Regions from separate parts of the Marinomonas sp. ef1 genome, predicted to be linked through region 1. Evidence: riboswitches for the same ligand, from Rfam matches in the RefSeq annotation. Region 1 holds a riboswitch; the other holds the start of a gene.

Region 1 (4,205 bases):
GATGGTGTTCGTATCAATGATTATAAGTTGACTGAGCTGCGCTCTAATATCGCTTTGGTAAATCAACAAGTTGTACTTTTCAATGGCACGATTCGAGATAATATCGCCTACGGTTATTTGCGTGATACCAGTGTAGAAGATGTCATTGAAGCAGCTAAAGCAGCCAATGCTTGGGACTTTATTCAAGAGCTTGATCATGGTCTAGATACCATGGTTGGCGAGAATGGTGTTCTCTTGTCTGGTGGTCAGCGACAGCGTATTGCGATAGCTAGAGCTATCTTGAAAAATGCGCCTATTTTGATTTTGGATGAAGCGACGTCAGCATTGGATACGGAATCAGAGCGAGCAATTCAGACTGCCCTGGATGGTCTAATGGCGAATCGTACCACTATCGCTATTGCCCATCGATTATCGACCATTGAGAATGCCGATATTATTGCGGTTGTGGATCATGGTGAGATCATTGAACAAGGCTCGCACAGTGAGTTGTTAGCGATGAATGGTGCTTATGCACAGCTTCATAATCAGCAATTCAGCGAGACACCAGCTTAATTATGTGGCTGTACCGTTCTTTACTAGTCTTATTAACGCCGGTTATTTTATCGAAAATACGGCGTTTTAAGAAAACCTATCAGCACTATCGTGCTAAAGAAGCGTTTGGCTTTTGGCCTTCTGTTGAAGCGGATTTATGGATTCATTGTGCGTCTGTGGGCGAAGTGCTTGCTGTACGCCCCTTGGTACTTCAGTGGCGTGAAAAATACCCTACACAGCGATTATTAATTACCACTATGACACCGACGGGGGCAGAGCAAGTAGTAAAAACCTTTCCTTTTGCAGAGCATCGATATTTGCCAATGGACTGGCGCTCAAGTGTTAAAAGGGCACTTAAAAAACTAACCTGTAAGCATTTATTAATTGTAGAAACCGAACTTTGGCCTAACTTGTTACAACTGGCTAAGCAGCGAGGTCTACGTGTTGAGGTAGTGAATGCTCGTTTGAGTGAGCGTTCTTTCCAGCGCTATCAGAAGTTTTCAGCTATCTCGCGCCCCTTATTTGCTTTACCGGATTGTTTTTTGGCGCATGCACAAGCTGATGCAGTGCGCTTTGAAGCGTTGGGAGCAAAAAAAGTATTAGTGACAGGAAGTATTAAATTCGATCTTGCTGTGCCGCCTGAAGTATTTCAAGCTAACTGGCGTCGACAGTTAGGTTCAAGGTTTGTCTGGGTGGGAGGAAGTACTCACCAAGGTGAAGATGAAATGCTATTGCGCGTTCATAAGGCGCTGCTACAAAAATATCCAGATGCGTTATTGGTACTGGTTCCTCGTCATCCTGAACGCTTTGAAGCAGTACAAGCTTTAGCTATGCAGTCTTTTGAGCGAGTCGCTCTTCGTACTCAAACGGCACTCGATCAATGGGCTAATTTTGATGTGGTGATTGGCGACTCCATGGGAGAGTTGATGTATTACTATCAAGCATCTGATATGGCTTTTGTTGGTGGCAGTTTGATTAAACGCGGTGGCCACAATCCGATTGAGCCCGCCTTGCTTGGAAAGGCAATTTTAGTTGGACCCTATACCTTTAATTTTATGGATATTACTGAACAGCTTTTGCAGGTGAATGGCGCTATTCGTTGTCAAGACGAAGCGCAATTGACAAAAGTAGTTGTGGATCTTGCGGGGCAATCGTCTCAGCGTTTCCGTCTCGGTCAAACTGCATTGCGTTTTGCAGAAAAAAATCAAGGTGCAGTCACCAGAGTGCTTGCTGAAATAGACTTCCGTTGATCGACTCTTTACAATAAACGCTCATTATCTCATGGGGTGCTTTAGCATTTAGTAAATGTTAGAGCTGAGAAGCAGATTGTCTGCTAACCCACCGAACCTGATCCAGATCATGCTGGCGTAGGAATCGAGATAGCAAGTTGAACTGCCGACATATATAGTAGCTCAAAAATCATCCTTGCCATTTCCCCTGTACGCCGCTCACTTATTTTAGGAGCGACACTTTGAAACCATTTTTGTTAACCACTCTTTTTTCTGCGGCTGTTGTTAGTCTTGGCGTAGCTTTTTCGCCTGTAACATTAGCCAAAGATACTCTGAATATCTATACCTATGATGCGTTTGCATCCGATTGGGGGCCGGGTCCGAAGATAAAAGCTAATTTCGAAAAAGAATGTGCCTGTGAAGTGAATTTTGTCGCATTGGACTCTTCGGTTGGTATTTTGTCCCGCGCGCAACTAGAAGGGAAGTCGTCACAAGCTGATGTACTTTTGGGGTTAGACCTAAATCTAATGGAAGCCGCAAAACAGACAGGTCTATTGGCGAACCATGCTGTTGATACTTCAGCTATCACTATTGCTGGTGGCTGGTCGGATAAAACCTTCGTGCCATTTGATCAAGGTCACTTTGCTTTTATTTACAATTCTGAAACGCTTAAAAGTCCGCCAACTAGTTTGGAAGAAGTGGTAGATAATCAAAACCTGCGTGTTATTTATCAGGATCCAAGAACGAGCACGCCAGGGCTTGGTCTGTTGTTATGGGTGAAATCTGTTTATGGCGATAATGCTGCTGAAGCATGGGAGCGTTTGGCTTCTCATACCGTGACAGTAACGAAAAGTTGGTCTGACGCCTATGGTTTATTTTTGAAAGGCGAAGCGGATGTTGTGTTGAGTTACACCACATCTCCTGCTTATCACATTGTTGCGGAAGGGGATAATAAGTATATGGCTGCTGCAGCCAGTGAAGGTCTTTATCCACAAATCGAAGTGGCAGCGATGATGAAAGGTGCGCCTCATCCTGCCTTGGCGAAGCAGTTTATGCAGTTTATTTTGCAGTCAGGTTTCCAATTGACAGTTGCAACGGGCAATTGGATGTTACCCGTGGTTAAGCTAGATGAAAAATTACCAGCGGCTTTTGACAGTGCTTTAAAACCGGTAAAGAGTTTGGTTCTGCCGGCAAAAGACGTGGCGCAACATCGTAAAGCTTGGATTGATGAGTGGTTAAATGCCACGACTCGATAATCGACGTTAAGTTGTTTTTCTTTCGAACCGTCAAAGGGTTATTGCCGGCGCTATTAGGTGTTGGTTTTTTCCTGCTAATGGGAGCTGCCAGTTTGGCGGCTCTTTTGCGTTATAGCGAATTACACTCTTGGCTTGGCTATATGCAGCAGCCTTATCTTTGGCGGGTTGTACGCTTTTCCTTATGGCAAGCGCTGCTAAGCAGTAGTATTAGCTTACTTATTGCTATTCCTGTTGCTTCTTGTCTTATTCATCGCCAGTTTTATGGCCGATCTGCTTTACTGCAATTGTTTTCAGTTTCCATGGTGGTGCCAACCATTGTGGCGATTTTAGGCTTGGTGGTTGTCTATGGTCGTACCGGGTGGCTGAATCAGTTGTTTGGGGTGCAAGTTCCCTTGTATGGTTTGGTGGGTATCTTGCTTGCCCATGTATTTTTTAATATGCCGTTGGCCGTACGCCTTTTGTTGCAAGGTTATGACTTAATTCCATCAGGGCAGTGGCGTCAGGCTTCGCAGTTAGGTTTTTCTCGTTGGGCGGCCTTTCGTTGGATTGAATGGCACTACATGAAAAAGGTTCTGCCTGGAGCCTTTGTACTAATTTTCATGTTGTGCTTCTCTAGCTTTGCTGTGGTGTTAAGCTTAGGTGGCGGTCCAAAATATAGTACCTTGGAAGTGGCCATTTATCAGGCGCTTAGATTTGATTTTGACCTCAACAAAGCCAGTTTTTTAGCTTTGCTTCAGGTGTCCATATGCACTTTATTTGCGGTTGTTGTTTATCGGATCGCACCGATTAACCGTCAAGATGTGAGTTTATTGGCGGTAAAGAATTATTCACTTAAAGATTCTTTTTGGGCTAAGTCGGCAGATTTTTTGGCCTTACTCTGTGCGTTTGTATTGGTCATTCCACCTTTTTTAGCGATTTTTGATCCGATTATCTCGCCTATTTTTTTGAAGACATTACAGTCTGTTGCTTTGTGGAATGCTGTGCTTGTTTCATTGCAAATTGCTATTCCAGCGGCTCTGGTAAGTTTGCTGCTTGGTGTCTGTTTTGGTGTGCTGGCGCGGTTTTGTATGGCGCGTCAGTATTTTGCTTTTTTTCCGAATAAAATCGAGCATCTAGGGAATATGATTTTAATGGTGCCGGGTTTGGTGATTGCCACTGGCTTGTTTTTGACACTGCGTGATTTTGGCTG
Region 2 (4,205 bases), on a different contig from region 1:
AACCAATGATAGAGTTACGATCTACTAACCAGTCAGTTGAGCCATCTAAGTGACTGCAATGGCCTCCTTTAAGCAACCAACGGCTTTCAGACGCTGCGAAATACGGTGTCATTTCAGCCTGCAAATCCTCAATAGCCAGTTCACCAGATAAGCCCGTAAGCGCACTAAACTCCATCAAATTTGGTGTGATCACATCTACATACGGCAAAATATGATCCAGCAAACTCGCACCTGCGTCGGTTTGCTGCAATTGATTGCCCGATTCACTACTCGCCGCCATAACAGGGTCAAATACCACCTGCACTTTCGGGAAATATATTTTTATAAGTTTCAACCAATTCGAGCACGCTTTAACTATCTCGATTGAAGGAAGCAAACTCACTTTAATAGCATTTGGCGGCACATCATCGAGCAAGGTTTGCCATTGCTCATCAAACATAGTCAAAGAAACCGGTTCAACAGAGCGCACCTCTTTGGAGTTTTGCGCTGTGATGCAGGTGATAATCGTTTGTACATGGCAGTTTAAATCTTGCCCCGTACGCAAATCCGCTTGAAGTCCTGCGTGGGCGGACGAATCCGACCCGCCCACACACCAGACAACAGGAGGTTTTATAGACATAAATCCTCCTTTTACTTACAACGATTTTTCTTTTGATTTATCGGTTGTAAGCTTATCTGTGGTTAAGTAGACATCACTGCCTAGCTCACGGAATTGCTCGGACATTTTTTGCATGCCCGTTTCGGCTTCACTGACATCAACTGCGTTCGCTTCTAAAGCACTCGTATCGATTTTTTGAGCGTCCTCTAGACCTTTCGCATAGTCACGCACTTCTTGGGTGATTTTCATCGAGCAGAATTTTGGCCCACACATGGAACAAAAATGCGCTACTTTGCCAGAGGCCTGCGGCAATGTTTCATCATGGTAAGAGCGAGCCGTTTCAGGGTCTAACGATAGGTTAAACTGATCTTCCCAACGAAACTCAAAGCGTGCTTTCGACAAGGCATTATCTCGAATTTGCGCCCCAGGATGGCCTTTGGCTAAATCCGCCGCATGGGCAGCGATTTTATAAGTGATCAAACCTTGTTTAACGTCTTCCTTGTTAGGCAAACCGAGATGTTCTTTTGGCGTCACGTAACACAACATGGCACAGCCGTACCAACCAATTTGAGCGGCACCAATGCCAGAGGTAATGTGATCATAGCCCGGTGCGATGTCTTGAGTTAATGGCCCCAACGTATAAAACGGCGCTTCGTGACAATGCTTAAGTTGTTCTGTCATATTCTCTTCGATCAATTGCATTGGCACATGCCCAGGACCTTCAATCATCACTTGCACATCGTATTCCCAAGCAACTTTCGTCAGCTCGCCCAAGGTGCGAAGTTCCGACATTTGCGCTTCGTCATTGGCATCCATAATCGAACCCGGACGCAAGCCATCACCAAGCGACAAAGCCACATCGTATTCCGCACAAAGCTCACAAATCTCACGAAAACGTTCGTACAAAAAACTTTCTTTGTGATGTGCCAAACACCATTTAGCCATGATGGAACCACCACGAGACACAATTCCTGTAAGACGCTTAGCCGTCATTGGCACATAACGCAGCAATACACCCGCATGAATAGTGAAATAATCCACGCCTTGCTCCGCTTGCTCGATCAAGGTATCGCGGAATACTTCCCAATTAAGATTTTCAGCCACACCATCGACTTTTTCTAAGGCTTGATAAATTGGTACAGTACCGATTGGCACGGGAGAGTTACGTAAAATCCATTCGCGAGTTTCGTGGATATTTTTACCAGTAGACAAATCCATCACGGTATCCGCGCCCCAACGAGTAGACCAAACCAGTTTTTCTACTTCTTCTTCAATGGAAGACGTCACGGCAGAGTTACCGATATTAGCGTTTACTTTCACCAAGAAATTTCGACCAATAATCATTGGCTCAGATTCAGGGTGATTAATATTGTTAGGAATAATGGCACGACCTCTTGCTACTTCGTCGCGCACAAACTCTGGAGTAATACGAGTTTGCAGATTAGCACCAAAGCTTTTTCCAGGATGCTGCCTCAATAACAACTCGCTCTTGATGGCATCGATATTCTGATTTTCACGCAGTGCGATGTATTCCATTTCCGGCGTGACGATGCCTTGGCGAGCGTAATGCATTTGCGTCACACATTTACCTTGGCGAGCTTTGCGCACTTTAGGCAATTCTTTAAAGCGTAATTCGTCCAGTGCAGAATTTTCTAAGCGTGACTGGGCAAACTCAGATGACACGCTCGTTAATACTTCGGTGTCATTACGCTTATCAATCCATGGCGCACGCATTGGCGCCAAACCACGGTAAACATCGATATTTTCTTGCGGATCAGCATAAGGACCAGAGCAATCGTAAACATAAATAGCTTCGTTTGGTTCGAAAGTAAGATTGTCTGGATCAGAACCTATCGGTGTGTCTGTCAGATTGATCTTGCGCATAGGAACGCGAATCGAGTCGTCTGAGCCAGTTAGATATATACGTTCAGACGCGGGAAAAGGTCTTGCTTGTAATGATTCGATAAAAGATTTCGCGGCTTGGCGTGATTCTTCACGAGACTGCTTTTTAGATAAGTTGGCTGGTTTTTTATGTTGATTGGCTTCGCTGTTCAATTCGCTGTTTAATTCATTAATAGTCGACATGAGCACTTCCCTTATTTTTAAAATGGAGAATTGCTTGTCTGGGGTGCTGTTTCACAGGCAAACGCACTACTGGCGTTAATTGCAAAACGTGAACCCTGAATTTTATTAAAAAGGATGCTTTAGAGGATATGACTGCATCGATTCCATAAAAAATCAGGAGTTCATTCGATGCAGAAAAGAAAAATGGAGACTTTCTTGTTTCCTACGCGGGTATTAGCCCGATCAGGTTCTGCGGATCCCGCACTTAATTATGCGATCTCAGCCAAATGGCACTCCGACAAGTTGTGCAAGCATACTCTCAGGCAATAGATCTTGTAAATACGGATTTTTTGCCCGATTGATCAAGAGCTTTCCTTCAAGAGCAAAATACAACTTATCAGGGCCACTAAAAATAAAATGAATAGTTTACTGAGTAATACCCCAATGCATCATCAAATCTGATTTATCAGAATCATGAAGCCACGCATTAACCTTTCCAAGCAAATGGCTATTATCTTTTTTCATCATATAAACTTTAACACTCGACGTACCAGCTAATATTTGCTTTGAAGAAACACAAAACACACCCTTTTCATGCAGTTGGTAATAGTTGCCTTCTATTAAATCTGTAATCATGGCGTCCGCCGTGTTATCACGAATTCCTTGCAAGTTAGCAAAATTATCTTTAGTCCGAATGATATCAGCAGATGTAATGTGCTCATCCACATAAGTTTGGTTGGTGCCACCTGGATTCACTATGACTTTCACGGTGGGCTGATTAATATTTTCTAGTGTATTCAGTGGCTTAGCATTACTGCAATTGCTTAGAATGATCTTGCCATTTGCAGCTACAGAATCGGATAAAGAAAACTGCTCTGCACGCTTTTGCGTTTTCGTCACACCGCCAGCTGCAACATCAAACTTATCATTAGCAAGATCTTGAGAAAGTGCAGGCCAAGTTGTTTTAACGAAATTTACTTTTAAGTCCAATGACTTTGCCAGGTTCGTCATCATATCAACATCAAAGCCCTCTAAATTTCCGGCTTTGCTATAAAACGACAAAGGAGAATAATCCCCCGTTAATCCAACCTTTAATTCCCCACTCTGCTTTATTTCATCCCAAGTACGGGCTTGAGCAGCTTGTGAACTTAATAGGACTAACGCGGCAAAAGATAAAAACTTCACGCTATTTTTTTTATTTTTCTCAAACATCATATACGTAGCACTCATAGTTTAATTTAATTATCGCCTTGCATTTCCAGCGCCATTTTATAAAGGTAATTTTTCTTTTCACCGGTTAATTTAGCCGCCATAGCTGCCGCTTGTTTAACTGGTAAGTCTTCTAACAATATTGTCAGAATACGCTTCGCTTCTAATTCTGCTTCGTTACCGCTTTCTTGCGTAAAACTCAGCATAACGACGAATTCACCACGTAATTGGTTAGCATCTGCATCGAACTTGACAAGAATTTCAGATGCGGTACCAGACAAGAAAGTCTCGAACGTTTTCGTTACTTCGCGAGCCAATACTAATTGCGCGTCTT

Evidence for each region. Region 1 has a riboswitch for thiamine pyrophosphate ahead of thiB (thiamine ABC transporter substrate binding subunit). Riboswitches for the same ligand answer to the same signal wherever they lie in the genome.
Region 2: it holds a riboswitch for thiamine pyrophosphate, as region 1 does, so the genes downstream of both, thiC (phosphomethylpyrimidine synthase ThiC) here and thiB (thiamine ABC transporter substrate binding subunit) in region 1, are expected to answer to the same signal.

The regions. Positions count from the first base shown of each region.
Region 1 is NZ_NHTT01000023.1:10,233-14,437, reverse strand. Features, by position in the region: gene msbA (lipid A export permease/ATP-binding protein MsbA) at 1-552, shown strand, start outside; gene CCS02_RS20880 (3-deoxy-D-manno-octulosonic acid transferase) at 555-1,781, shown strand; TPP riboswitch at 1,804-1,923, shown strand; gene thiB (thiamine ABC transporter substrate binding subunit) at 2,003-3,016, shown strand; gene thiP (thiamine/thiamine pyrophosphate ABC transporter permease) at 2,992-4,205, shown strand, end outside.
Region 2 is NZ_NHTT01000012.1:67,714-71,918, forward strand. Features, by position in the region: gene thiE (thiamine phosphate synthase) at 1-619, opposite strand, end outside; gene thiC (phosphomethylpyrimidine synthase ThiC) at 635-2,683, opposite strand; TPP riboswitch at 2,866-2,970, opposite strand; gene CCS02_RS16430 (transporter substrate-binding domain-containing protein) at 3,089-3,877, opposite strand; gene rsmI (16S rRNA (cytidine(1402)-2'-O)-methyltransferase) at 3,901-4,205, opposite strand, start outside.